2 regions of the Streptomyces sp. NPDC001678 genome follow, and region 2 is predicted to be linked to the other one. Evidence: riboswitches for the same ligand, from Rfam matches in the RefSeq annotation. Region 2 holds a riboswitch; the other holds the start of a gene.
What was found. Region 2 has a riboswitch for cyclic di-AMP ahead of ACFYZR_RS19360 (M23 family metallopeptidase). Riboswitches for the same ligand answer to the same signal wherever they lie in the genome.

Region 1 (6,740 bases), on a different contig from region 2:
CGGACGGCTCGTCTGTGAGGTGTATCTCGACGAGGCGGAGGCCGAGGTGGCCGCCGACCGTCACGCCAGGGCGCAGGGCGTCGACTTATAGGGGCGCGGGCGGGGGTGGGGGAGGCGGCGAGGAAGAAGGCCATGGTCATGGCGGGTGGTCGTATGGTACGGTCGATCGAGTTGCAATTGTGGTACCCATGAACTTGTGTGCGCCTCGGTTCTGTAGCCGATGGCGCATTTTTGTTTTTGCCGGTCTGTTCCGGTCTGGGGACCCACCCCATCCAAAGGAGTAAGACTATGGCTACCGGCACCGTGAAGTGGTTCAACTCGGAAAAGGGCTTCGGCTTCATCGAGCAGGACGGCGGCGGCCCCGACGTCTTCGCCCACTACTCGAACATCGCCTCCAACGGCTTCCGTGAGCTCTTCGAGGGCCAGAAGGTCTCCTTCGACGTCACGCAGGGCCAGAAGGGCCTGCAGGCGGAGAACATCGTCAACATCTGACGAACCCGGCCGGATCCTTCCGGCCCAGCGTGACGCCACCGCGCGTCACGCGGCACAGCACGACAAAAGGCCCGCGCCACTGGGTGCGGGCCTTTTGCCGCCCGCGCCAGCGCGCCCAGGGCTCACGCCGGAACGTCCGTCCAGGGCCGCCCCGCGATACGAGGTCCCCGAACCGGGCGTGCCACCCCACTGAGGGAAGGTCCCCCGAATGACTCGTTCCGCACGCCCCGCCCGCTCCTCGGAGTCCCGCTCCGCCGACTCCGCCCGTTCCGGCCGTCCGGCGGGCCCCGCCCGTTCCGGCCGTCCCGCCCGTTCCCGTGGCGGACGTCAGCCCGAGCGTCGCCCCGCCGCCCCTCTCCAGGGTGAGTTCGAGACGCCCGTCAGCACGACGCCGGCCCTGCCGGCCGTCGACTCCTTCGCCGCGCTGGACATGCCCGGCGGTCTGCTCTCCACGCTGACCCGCGAGGGCGTCACCGAGCCCTTCCCGATCCAGGCGGCGACCCTCCCCAACTCGCTGGCCGGCCGTGACGTCCTCGGCCGCGGCCGTACGGGCTCGGGCAAGACCCTCGCCTTCGGCCTGGCGCTCCTGGCCCGTACGGCGGGGCGGCGCGCCGAGCCGAAGCGGCCGCTCGCGCTCGTCCTCGTGCCCACGCGGGAGCTGGCCCAGCAGGTCACCGACTCCCTCACCCCGTACGCGACCGCCGTCAATCTGCGGATGACCACGGTCGTCGGCGGCATGTCCATCGGCCGGCAGGCCCAGACCCTCGCCCGGGGCGCGGAGGTGCTCGTCGCGACGCCGGGACGGCTCGCGGACCTCATCCAGCGCGGTGACTGCGCGCTGCGCGACGTGGCGATCACGGTCCTGGACGAGGCCGACCAGATGGCCGACATGGGCTTCCTGCCGCAGGTCACCAAGCTGCTGGAGCAGGTCGCCCCGGGCGGTCAGCGGATGCTGTTCTCCGCGACCCTGGACCGCAACGTCGACCGGCTGGTCCGCCGCTTCCTCACCGACCCGGTGACGCACTCCGTCGACGCCTCGGTGGGCGCGGTGGTGACCATGGACCACCACCTGTTCCACGTCACCGACCAGGACAAGAAGGACGCCGTCAGCCGGGTCGCGGCCCGCGCCGGGCGCGTGATCATGTTCGTGGACACCAAGCGCGGCGCCGACCGGCTGGTGAAGAAGCTGCTGTCCCAGGGCGTCCGGGCCGCCGCGCTGCACGGCGGCAAGAGCCAGCCGCAGCGCAACCGGGTGCTGGACCAGTTCCGCACCGACCAGGTCACCGCGCTGATCGCGACGAACGTCGCCGCGCGCGGCATCCACATCGAGGGTCTCGACCTCGTCGTCAACATCGACCCGCCGGTCGACCACAAGGACTACCTCCACCGCGGTGGCCGTACCGCTCGCGCGGGTGAGTCCGGCACGGTCGTCACGTTCGTGCTGCCCGAGCAGCGGCGCGAGATGAGCCGGATGATGACCACGGCCGAGATCACCCCGAACGTCATCAAGACCTACCCGACCGACCCCGAGCTGGCCCGTATCACCGGTGCCCGCGAGCCCAGCGGCGTCCCGGTCGTCATCGCGCCGCCGGCCCCGGCCCAGCCGCAGGGCGGCCAGGGCGGCCAGGGCGGCCAGGGCGACAAGGCCAAGCCGTCGCGCTCGCGCGGTTCCCGCTCCCGCTCCGGCTCGCGTTCCGGTTCGGGTGCCGGTGCGGCCGCTGGCTCCGGCTCCGGTGCGGGCAACGGCGGCGGCCGTCCGTTCCGCGGCTTCGGCGGCAACGGCGGCGATGGCTCCCGGCGCTCGGGCGGCACCCGTCCGGGCAACGCGGTCGGCGGCCGTTCGCGCCGAGGCGGCGGTGGCGGCGGCGGTCGCCGCCCTGCCGCGTCCTGAGGCTCCGAAGTCCTGAGGCCCTGAGGCCCTGAGGCCCTGAGGCCCTGAGGCCCTGAGGCCCTGAGGCCCTGAAGTCTTGAAGTCTTGAAGTCTTGAGACCCTGACCGGGCCGGCGTTCCCGAACGGCTCAACCCCGTTCGCCGCTCCGCATCCCAGCCGCAAAGGTGGGATGCGGAGCAAGGAACGTCGGCCGGTCAGGAGAACACACGGTGGGGAAGCGAGACGGGCCGCTGCCCGGACCGGATCCGCTCTGCGAGCCGCTCCCCGGGCGGGCGACGGCCGTCGCAGCCCGCTGTCTCGCCCGTTGTCTCCCCGCCGCCGTCATCGCCGGCGGCATCGCATTCGACGTCCTCACGCCCCCCAAGTACTCCTCCGCCCCCTTCTTCGTCTCCGCGCCCCTCGTCGCCGCCCCGCTCCTCTCCCTCTTCGCCACCCTGCTCACGGCGGCCGTGGCCCTGGCGGCGATGGTCGCGCTCTCCCTCGCGCGGCAGGCGCCGGAGATGGGCGAGTCGGTGACCGAGGTCGTCACCGTCCTGATCGTCGGGGTGCTCGCCCTGGGCATCAACCGCGTCGTACGGCGCGGCAATCTCCGGCTGGCGTCCGTGCGGAGCGTCGCGGAGGCCGCCCAGCGGGCCGTGCTGCCCACGCCCCCGGCCCGGATCGGCGGACTCCGCGTGGCCGCGCGCTATGTCGCCGCGCAGGCCGACGCCCGGATCGGCGGCGACCTCTACGCGGTGCAGGACACCCCGCACGGCGTCCGCGTCATCGTCGGCGACGTACGGGGCAAGGGACTCGGCGCGGTGGAGGCGGTCGCGATCCTGATCGGCGCGTTCCGGGAGGCGGCGGAGCAGGAGCGCACGCTGGAGGGGCTGGCGGTACGGCTGGAGCGTGCGCTGCGACGGGAGGGCGCACGGCGCGCGAACGTCGATCAGGCCGAGGGGTTCACCACCGCCGTCCTGGCCGAGGTCCAGCCGGGCGCGGGCGCCCTGCGCATCGTCAACCGCGGCCATCCGCCCCCGCTCCTGCTCCATCCCGACGGCACCGTGGGGGACACCCACCCCCGAGCGCCCGCCCTGCCGCTGGGGATGGAGGACCTGGGTGTGTGGCCGGACCGGGTGGAGGAGTGGGAGTTCCCGGTGGGGGCGACGTTGCTGCTGTTTACCGACGGGGTCACCGAGGCCAGGGACTCGGCCGGGACGTTCTATGACCCCCGGCCACGGCTGCACGGCAAGCAGTTCCGCAGCCCCGACGCCCTGCTGGACTCCCTCACGGCGGATGTGTCCCGGCACGCGGGCGGGCGTACGGACGACGACATGGCCCTGCTCGCCATCCGGCGGATCGACGGCAGGCTCCGTACCGCGCCCATCACCCACAAACGTCCCCAGGTCACCGCCCGTACCGTGCGCCTGCAATCCCCTCAGATCCATAACGACTGACGAACTATCAGAAGTAAGCGCCTTATAAAGCGCCCCAACGCGCCTGCTGGATTCACCCTTTCGGCTTGGAATCCAGCCGCTCTGTCTATTAACGTTCGATAACGCAGCGCGGTCGTTGCAGCCGTCGCAAGGGCGGTGCCGTGCGCCTTCGCCGAATCCCGTGGGCGGAACCGGGGAACCATCTTTTGGGGTGAATCGGGCCTGCACACCGGCCCGTAGGGGACCTTCCTTCTCCGAACCCGACAGCTAACCCGGTAGGCGAACAGGAAGGAAAGGAGTCGCCTTCGTGGCGTCCAACAGGTCCGACAGCTCCGCGTTCGACGGCAGTTCGTACGACCCTCCGTTCGTTCCCGCCTACGTTCCCCCCTACGAGCCGGATCCGACTCCTGAGGCCCCCGGTGCCCCTACGCCCCGGTCGGCGGCCGACGAGTGGGTCCCCGGCGAGGACCACCCGGCGGCGCCCGTCCGCGGCCGGCACCGCGTCGTCAAGCCGCGCGGCGGCACGATGGCGCGCAGCGGGGCGGTGCTCGGCGCCGGAATGATCGCGGCGGTCGGGGCGGGCGGCATGGCCAGCGCCCAGGACCGTCCGCAGGCCTCCATATCCATGCCGGACCTCACCCAGAGCATCCCGGTCGTCGGCGCGTTCATGGCCGGCGGCCACGAGCAGGGTCAGCACGAGCAGGGTCAGGGCGGACAGCAGGCTGCCGAGGCGCGGCAGGCCCCGGTCGAGACGGTACGTACCGTGCGCGACACCGCCGACGCCGGCGAGGTGCTGCGGGCCCGCATCCTCCAGCAGGCCGAGCACCAGCAGGGCGCCGCCGAGGCCGAGGCGCAGGCGCGCGTCGCCCAGGCCGCGGCCGAGCAGCACCGCAAGGCGGCGGCGGAGAAGGCCGCGGCGGAGCGGGAGGCGGCCGAGCGCGAGGCGGCGGACGCGAAGGCGGCGACGTACGAGGCCGCGCAGCGGGAGGCGCGGGAGGCACGGGAGGCGGCGGATGGCGGCACCGCGACGGCTGAGGCGGCGGGGACGACAGGCGCCGGCTCTTCCAGTTCATCCGACTCGTCAGGCTCGTCAGGCTCGTCCGGCTCCGCGCACCGTGGCACCGGCGGTGGACCCTTCACCCTCCCCGTGGCCTCGTACACCCTCACCGCCGGCTTCGGCCAGGCGGGAAACATGTGGTCCGCGAACCACACCGGCGAGGACTTCGCCGCTCCCACCGGCAGCCCGGTGAAGGCGGTCGGCGGGGGCACCGTCACCCAGGCGGGCTGGGCGGGCGCGTACGGCTACCGCATCGTGCTGACGCTCGACGACGGGACCGAGGTCTGGTACTGCCACCTGTCGTCGATGGTGGTCACGTCGGGCAAGGTCGGCGCGGGCACGGTCATCGGCCGGGTCGGCGCGACCGGCAATGTCACCGGGCCGCATCTGCACCTGGAGGTACGGCCGGGTGGTGGCGCGCCGGTGGACCCGCTGTCGTGGCTGCGGGGCAGAGGCCTGGAGCCGTAGCCGCGAGCTGCGAGCCGCGAGCCGCGAGCCGCGAGCCGCGAGCCGCAAGCCGCAAGCCGGACAGGCCAATCAGGTCATAGCGGCCGGAGAAACCTCCGATATCGGATATCCCGGGAATGTTCTGTGAGCGATCGGGAAATCAGATGACGTGACGACCACCGCGACGATCACCACGTCCGTGCCCGCCCGCCTGGACCGGCTGCCCTGGTCCCGGTGGCATTGGACCGTGGTGATCGGTCTCGGCACGGTCTGGGTCCTGGACGGCCTGGAGGTCACGGTCGTCGGCAATATCGCCGGCCGGCTCTCCGAGCAGGGCAGCGGCCTGCCGATCACTTCCGGCGGAGTGACGGGAGTGGCGGCCGCGCTCTATGTGGCGGGCGCCTGTTCCGGGGCGCTCTTCTTCGGCCGGCTGACGGATCTCTTCGGCCGTAAAAGACTCTTCATGGTCACGCTCGCGGTCTATCTGGCCGCGACGGCACTGACCGCGCTCTCGTACTCGTCCTGGTGGTTCTTCACCTTCCGCTTCGTGACGGGTTTCGGCATCGGCGGCGAGTACGCGGCGATCAACTCCGCCATCGACGAACTGATCCCGGCCGCCTACCGCGGCCGTGTCGACCTCATCATCAACGGCAGCTTCTGGCTGGGTGCCATCGCGGGCTCATTGCTGTCGGTCCTGATGCTCGACACCAGCATCTTCGCCAAGGCCGTCGGCTGGCGGCTGACCTTCGGACTGGGCGTGATCCTGGGGCTGGTCATCCTGCTCGTACGCCGTCATGTGCCGGAGAGTCCGCGCTGGCTGTTCATCCACGGCAGGGCGGAGGAGGCCGAACGGCTCGTCACGTCGATCGAGAAGCGCGTCGTGGCGGAGAAAGGCGTTCCCCTCCCGCCCGCCAAAGGGCGGTTCACCATCCGTCAGCGCGAGAGCTTCGGATTCCGTGACATCGCCCGTACGGTCTTCTCCGACTACCGGCGCCGGGCCGCCCTGGGCCTCGCCCTCTTCATCGGCCAGGCGTTCCTCTACAACGCGATCACCTTCGGTTTCGGCGCCATCCTCACCCGTTTCTTCGGCGTCTCCACATCCCGCACCGGCTATTTCTTCGCCGTCATAGCGGTGGGGAACTTCCTCGGCCCGCTCTTCCTGGGCAAGCTCTTCGACACCCTCGGCCGGCGCATCATGATCTCCTCGACATACCTCCTGGCCGGGGTCCTGCTGTTCGGCACCGCCTGGCTGTTCGGCGCCGGGCACCTGAACGCCGTCACCCTCACCGCCTGCTGGGCGGTGGTCCTCTTCTTCGCCTCGGCGGGCGCCAGCAGCGCCTACCTCACCGTCTCCGAGATCTTCCCGATGGAGACCCGGGCCATGGCCATCGCCTTCTTCTACGCGGTGGGCACGGCGGCGGGCGGCATCAGCGGCCCG
Region 2 (6,740 bases):
GCCTGGCGGACCAGCTCGCGCTGGCGGGCGCGGCCCGTCCCCCCGCTCTCGGCGTATCCGGCGGTGAGCACGACGAGCCCCTGGACGCCGTGCTCGCCGCAGTCGGCGACGACGGCGGGGACCTGCTCGGCGGGGACGGCGACGACCGCGAGGTCCACCGGCTCGGCGATGCCCAGGACGGAGCGGTGGGCGGGGACGCCCTCGGGCTCCAGGAGCGAAGGCTCTTCGGGGAAGGCGAGGTTGACCGCGTACGTCCGTCCGGTGAAGCCGCCGGCGACGATGTTGCGCAGGACGGTGCGGCCCATGCCGCCGGGCTCGCGGCCGGCGCCGATGACGGCGACGGAGCGGGGGGTGAGCAGGCGCTGCACGGAGCGGGCCTCGGCGCGCTGCTCGCGGGCGCGCTGCACGGCGAGGGAGGCGTCGGTGGGTTCCAGGTCGAGGCCGAGGCGGACGACGCCGTCCTCGAAGCTGCGCTTCTGTGTGTAGCCCGCGTCCGTGAAGACCTTGATCATCTTCGTGTTGGCGGGCAGCACCTCGGCGGCGAAGCGCCGGATCGAACGCTCGCGCGCGACGGCCGCGATGTGCTCGAGCAGCGCGGAGGCGACGCCGCGGCCCTGGTGGGCGTCCTGAACGAGGAAGGCGACCTCGGCCTCGTCGCCCGGGGGGATGCGGTCGTAGCGCACCGTGGCGATGAACTCGTCGCCCACGATCGCGGCGAGGCCCACCCGGTCGACGTAGTCGTGGTGGGTGAAGCGGTGGACGTCCCGGTCGGAGAGACGGGGGTAGGGGGCGAAGAAGCGGTAGTACTTGGACTGGTCCGACACCTGCTCGTAAAAGCTGACCAGCCGCCCCGCGTCGTCGGGCGTGATGGGGCGGATGTGGGCGATGCCGCCGTCGCGCAGCACGACGTCGGCTTCCCAGTGGGCCGGGTACGCGTGCTCGGGCGGCGTCTGCATGGGCCCAGCGTAAGGCCGGGCACCGACAGCGGTCCGGTGCCGCCCGGCCCACGGGGAACGACCGAAGGTCCCCGGTGGGGGCGCGCGCATCGGGCACCGCGCGCCCCGTGCCACAATGGTCTAGACAACCAATATCGACTTGAAGGGCAACACCATGGTTGAGCGCCGCGTAAACGTCGGCTGGGCCGAGGGCCTGCACGCCCGGCCCGCGTCGATCTTCGTCCGTGCGGCGACCGCCGCCGGCGTCCCCATGACGATCGCCAAGGCGGACGGCAACCCCGTCAACGCCGCCTCCATGCTCGCCGTGCTGGGCCTGGGCGCCCAGGGTGGCGAGGAGATCGTCCTCGCCAGTGAGGCGGAGGGGGCCGAGGCCGCGCTCGACCGTCTGGCCAAGCTCGTCGCCGAGGGGCTCGAGGAGCTCCCGGAGACCGTCTGATCCACCGGCCCGCCCCTCCCCGGGCGGGACCGTGCGGCGGGGCCGCGGCAGCCGACGGAGGCCGCTGCGGCCCCGCCGCCGTATCCACGGGTCGCCGTGTCCACGCGTCGCCGTGTCCGCGGATCCGCTGTGTCCATGGGCCGTATCCCACGGCCGTGCGCACGGGCCTTTTCACACGCCGTGCGCGCCGCTCTCCGCAGACGCGCACGGCGTGCTCCGGCCGGGGACCGCCACGAATTCCCGACCGCTATTCCTCCAGGAATAGCGGTCGCTCGTTAAGAACGGACGCCCGCCGTGTTTACGGGCTGTTTCGGCGGATGGACGCGGTCCCCGCCGGTCCGCCGCAGCAGGAATTCACCGGGTGAACGGCCGGCCCGTACGGCGGCCAGCTCCCGGGCGCGCTCCACGTCCCCCCGCGCCACCGCGTCCACCAGCGCCCCGCACGCCTCCCAGGTCTCCAGCGGCCGGACCACGGGCCCCGGGGCGTACACCCAGGCGATCTTGCGGCGCAGCTGGGTCAGCAGCCCGGCGACCGAGGGGCTGCCGGACGCCTGGGCGAGCGTCTCGTCGAACCAGTCGCCGAGTTGACGCAGCTCGGCGCAGCGGCCCGCGCGGGCCCGCTCCTGACCGAGCCTGACCAGGCCCCGCAGCACCTTGAGATGGGCCTCGGAGCGCCGCTGCGCGGCCTTGGCGGCGCCCAGCGGCTCCAGCAGGGCCCGGATGTCGAGGAGGTCGGCGGCCTCGCGCTCGGTGGGTTCGGCGACACAGGCGCCGGCGTGCCGGCGGGTGGTCACGAAGCCCTCGGAGGCGAGGGTGCGCAGCGCCTCGCGCACGGGCACCCGTGAGACCCCGTAGCGGCGGGCGAGGATTTCCTCGATGAGCCGGCTGCCCGGCGGGAAAGCGCCGGAGACGATGTCGTCGCGGATGGCGGTGCACACCGCGTGCGTGGAAATACGACGGCTCTCGCGCGGCCCTTCGCCGTCGCCGCTCACGTACGGCCCCGCATGGGTCTACCTCCGCCTCATGCCTCAATCTCCGTGCAGCACGGCCGATTGACGTCCGTTCGGCGACTCTATGGCAATCCCGGGCGTTTTCCGATGGTGCCGCCGTTTCATGGATATTTTTTGGCCAAACACGAAGGCCCCGGCCGGGGGCCGGGGCCTTTCGGAAGTCGCCGCGCGTCGTTACAGGTTGACGCCGTGCGCCGCCATGTAGGCGATCGGGTCGATGTCCGAGCCGTAGGTGGGGGCCGTACGGGCCTCGAAGTGGAGGTGCGGGCCGGTGACGTTGCCGGTGGCGCCGGAGAGGCCGATCTGCTGGCCCGGGGTGACCGTCTGGCCGACGGAGACGTCGATGGAGGACAGGTGGCCGTACTGGGTGTACGTGCCGTCGGCCATCTTGATGACGACGTTGTTGCCGTAGGCGCCGCCCCAGCCGGCCTCGACGATGGTGCCCATGCCCACGGCGTGGACGGAGGTGCCGGTCTCGGCGTGCATGTCGATGCCGGTGTGGCTGCCGGAGGACCACAGGCCGCTGGAGGCCTTGTAGGCGGTGGAGACGTAGGAGCCGTCGATCGGGCTCACGAAGACGCCGAGGCGCTTGCGCTCCTCGTCGCGGGCGGCCTTCTCCTTGGCGGCGCGCTCCTCCTCGGCCTTGCGCTGGGCCTCTTCGTAGCGCTGCTTGGCCTGGACGGCCTTCTGCTTGGCGCTCTCCTCGGCCTGGAGGCGGGCGGCGGCCTCGTCGGCGGCGCTGCGCTGGGACTCGGCCTGGGCGTCGACGTGCTCGGCCATGACGTCACCGATGACGACGGCCTGGGTCAGGCCGGTGTCCTCGGGGCGCTGAGCGTCGTCGGAGGCGGCGAAGGCCGGGGCGGCGACACCGGCGACGACGCCGGCGGCCGTCAGGGTGGCTATGCCCGCCACGTTGGCGCTGACGCGGGCGGCGCGGCTCGGACGACGGTGCTTCCCGGTGGCACGGGTGAACGCCATGTCTACGGCTGTTTCCTTTCCTTCCCTCTCGCCTACCGGGTTAGCTGACGGGTTCGGAGCAGGAAGGTCTCCTACGGATCCCTCGTGAGAGGGGCCCGATTCACCCCAGGGACGTTTGGGTCCCCGGCTCCCCTTCGGCTGACGCCTCGGGGACTCGGCGATGGCTGCCCGGGGCCGCGGTCACGGCTCCGAATGGCGGGCTGCCGGGCCTGACGCTAATCGGCGTCAGATTCGAACAGCAAACAGAAGTGGGTTTTTATGACGTACGCCACACGACCAACACACAACCACCGCCTGAAAGTGGACATAAGTGAGGCGCATGGGTCACAACGGACCCATGCGCCGAAGGGGCCCCGGCGCAGCGTGGCCGCCGCGCCGGGGTGGTGAGCCGCCGTCAGGCGGGGATGACCGTCACCGGGCCGATGCCCAGGGCCTTGACGGGCTCGGCGATCTCGGCGGCGTCACCGACGAGGACGGTGACGAGGCGGTCGGCCGGGAAGGCGCTCACGACGGCCGCCGTGGCCTCCACCGTGCCGGCCTGCGCGAGGCGTTCGTACAGCCGCGCCTGGAAGTCGTCCGGCAGGTACTGCTCGACCTGGTCGGCGAAGGTCGCGGCGACGGCCGCGGCCGTCTCGTACTTCAGCGGCGCGACACCGACGAGGTTCTGCACGGCGACGTCGCGCTCGGCCTCGGTCAGGCCCTCCGCCGCCAGGGTGCGCAGCACGGTCCACAGATCCGCCAGCGCGGGGCCGGTGTTGGGGGTGTCCACGGAGCCGCTGATGGCGAGCATGGCCGTGCCCGTGCCGTCGGGGGCGGAGAGCAGCACCTGGCCGAAGGAGCGCACGCCGTAGGTGTAGCCCTTCTCCTCGCGCAGGACGCGGTCCAGGCGGGAGGTGAGGGTGCCGCCGAGGCAGTAGGTGCCGAGGATCTGGGCGGGCCAGACGCTCGCGTGGCGGTCGGGGCCGGTACGGCCGATGAGGAGCTGCGTCTGCACGGCGCCGGGCCGGTCCACGATCACGACGCGGCCGGTGTCGTCGGCGGTGACGGCCGGCACGGGCAGCGGCTCGGCGGCGGTGCCGGTCCAGGCGCCCAGGGACTCCGCCAGGGTGCGGTCGAGGTCGATGCCGGTGAAGTCGCCGACGATCGCCACGGTGGTGGTGGCGGGGCGGACATGGGCCTCGTAGAAGGACCGGACCGCCGCGGCGTCGACGCGCTCGACGGTCTCCTGCGCGCCCTGCCGGGGGCGGGACATCCGGGAGCCGGCCGGGAAGAGCTCGGCGGCCAGCGCCATGGCCGCCCGGCGGGCCGGGTTGGCCAGCTCGTGCGGGATCTCGTCCAGGCGGTTGTCGACCAGGCGCTCGATCTCGCTGTCCGGGAAGGCCGGGGCGCGCAGGGCGTCGGCGAGCAGGCCCATGGCCTTGCCCAGCCGGGAGGCCGGGACCTCCAGGGAGAGCCGGACACCGGGGTGGTCGGCGTGGGCGTCGAGGGTGGCGCCGCAGCGCTCCAGCTCGGCGGTGAACTCCTCGGCGCTGAGCTTGTCGGTGCCCTCGGAGAAGGCGCGCGCCATGATCGTGGCGACACCGTCCAGACCCTCGGGCTCGGCGGCCAGCGGCGCGTTCAGGACGACGTCGACGGCGACGACCTGCTGGCCGGGGCGGTGGCAGCGCAGCACGGTCAGCCCGTTGGGGAGCAGGCCGCGCTCGGGGGCGGGGAAGGCCCAGGGGGTGGCGGTGCCGGGCTGGGGCTGCGGGTGGAAGTCCATCGAGGCCTTCACGGTCTGGGTGCTCGCGGCTACGGCGTCGCTCACCGGTCCGCCTCCTCTTCCTCGTTCTCGCCGGCGGCGTCGGTGCCGGACTGGGGCGTGGGCTCGTACACCAGCACGGCGCGGTTGTCGGGGTGCAGCCGGGCCTTGGCGACCTCCTGCACCTCCGCGGGGGTGATGTCCAGGACGCGCTGAACGGCGGTCAGGGCGAGCTGGGGGTCGCCGAAGAGCACGGCGAAGCGGCACAGCTCGTCCGCGCGGCCGCTGACGGTGGCCAGCCGGTCCAGCCACTCGCGCTCCAGCTGGGCCTGGGCGCGCTCCATCTCCTCGGGCGTCGGGCCCTCGGCCGCGAAGCGGGCGAGCTCGTCGTCGACGGCGGCCTCGATCGCGGAGACCTCCACGCCGCCGGACGCCTTGACGTCCAGCCAGCCGAGCGAGGGCGCGCCGGCCAGGCGCAGCAGGCCGAAGCCGGCCGCGACGGCGGTGCGGTCGTGCCGGACCAGGCGGTTGTGGAGGCGGGAGGACTCGCCGCCGCCGAGGATGGTCAGCGCCAGGTCGGCGGCGTCGGCCTCGCGCGTGCCGTCGTGGGGCAGGCGGTAGGCGGCCATCAGGGCGCGGGAGGGCACCTCCTCGCGGACGACCTCGCGCAGCTGCTCGCCGATGGTGTCGGGCAGCCGGCCGTCGCGCGGGGGCTGCTTGCCGTCGTGCGCCGGGATGGAGCCGAAGTACTTCTCGACCCAGGCGAGCGTCTGCTCCGGGTCGATGTCGCCGACGACCGCGAGGACGGCGTTGCCGGGCGCGTAGTACGTGCGGAAGAAGGCGCGCGCGTCCTCCAGGGAGGCGGCGTCCAGGTCGGTCATGGAACCGATGGGCGTGTGGTGGTACGGGTGGCCGTCGGGGTAGGCCATGGCCGTCAGCTTCTCGAAGGCCGTGCCGTAGGGCACATTGTCGTACCGCTGGCGGCGCTCGTTCTTGACGACGTCGCGCTGGTTCTCCATCGACTCGTCGTCGAGGGCGGTGAGCAGCGAGCCCATCCGGTCGGCCTCGAGCCACAGGGCCAGCTCCACCTGGTGGGCGGGCATGGTCTCGAAGTAGTTGGTGCGCTCGAAGCTGGTGGTGCCGTTGAGCGAGCCGCCGGCACCCTGGACCAGCTCGAAGTGGCCGTTGCCCTTGACCTGGGCCGAGCCCTGGAACATCAGGTGCTCGAAGAGGTGGGCGAGGCCGGTACGGCCCTTGACCTCGTGGCGCGAGCCGACGTCGTACCAGAGGCAGACCGCGGCGACGGGGGTCAGGTGATCCTCGGAGAGGATCACCCGCAGGCCGTTGGCCAGGCGGTGCTCGGTCGCTGTCAGGCCGCCGGAGCCGGCCTGTTGCGTGGCCGTGTGACCCATGGGCATGTACGTCCCTTCGATCTCTTGAGATCCCGCGGTGCCTCGCGACGACTCGCGTGATGAACAGTCCTGTCACTGTATGCAAGCGCGCTGACATCTGGCGAAGTTCCCGAACCGCCGGGGATGCCCCGGACGGGTCGCGGTCGGCGTTGTCGGTGGCTCGGTCCACAATGGTCGGCGTCAGACCCGCCTCGGCAATCGATCGAA

Region 1: it holds a riboswitch for cyclic di-AMP, as region 2 does, so the genes downstream of both, ACFYZR_RS09245 (M23 family metallopeptidase) here and ACFYZR_RS19360 (M23 family metallopeptidase) in region 2, are expected to answer to the same signal.

The regions. Positions count from the first base shown of each region.
Region 1 covers NZ_JBIAUP010000003.1:528,777-535,516, forward strand. The annotation lists gene ACFYZR_RS09225 (DUF6227 family protein) at 1-91, shown strand, start outside; gene ACFYZR_RS09230 (cold-shock protein) at 289-492, shown strand; gene ACFYZR_RS09235 (DEAD/DEAH box helicase) at 701-2,383, shown strand; gene ACFYZR_RS09240 (PP2C family protein-serine/threonine phosphatase) at 2,593-3,819, shown strand; cyclic di-AMP (ydaO/yuaA leader) riboswitch at 3,959-4,094, shown strand; gene ACFYZR_RS09245 (M23 family metallopeptidase) at 4,106-5,323, shown strand; gene ACFYZR_RS09250 (MFS transporter) at 5,472-6,740, shown strand, end outside.
Region 2 covers NZ_JBIAUP010000008.1:254,035-260,774, forward strand. The annotation lists gene ACFYZR_RS19345 (GNAT family N-acetyltransferase) at 1-956, opposite strand, end outside; gene ACFYZR_RS19350 (HPr family phosphocarrier protein) at 1,111-1,392, shown strand; gene ACFYZR_RS19355 (GntR family transcriptional regulator) at 1,668-2,384, opposite strand; gene ACFYZR_RS19360 (M23 family metallopeptidase) at 2,577-3,380, opposite strand; cyclic di-AMP (ydaO/yuaA leader) riboswitch at 3,395-3,550, opposite strand; gene ACFYZR_RS19365 (M16 family metallopeptidase) at 3,775-5,142, opposite strand; gene ACFYZR_RS19370 (M16 family metallopeptidase) at 5,184-6,533, opposite strand.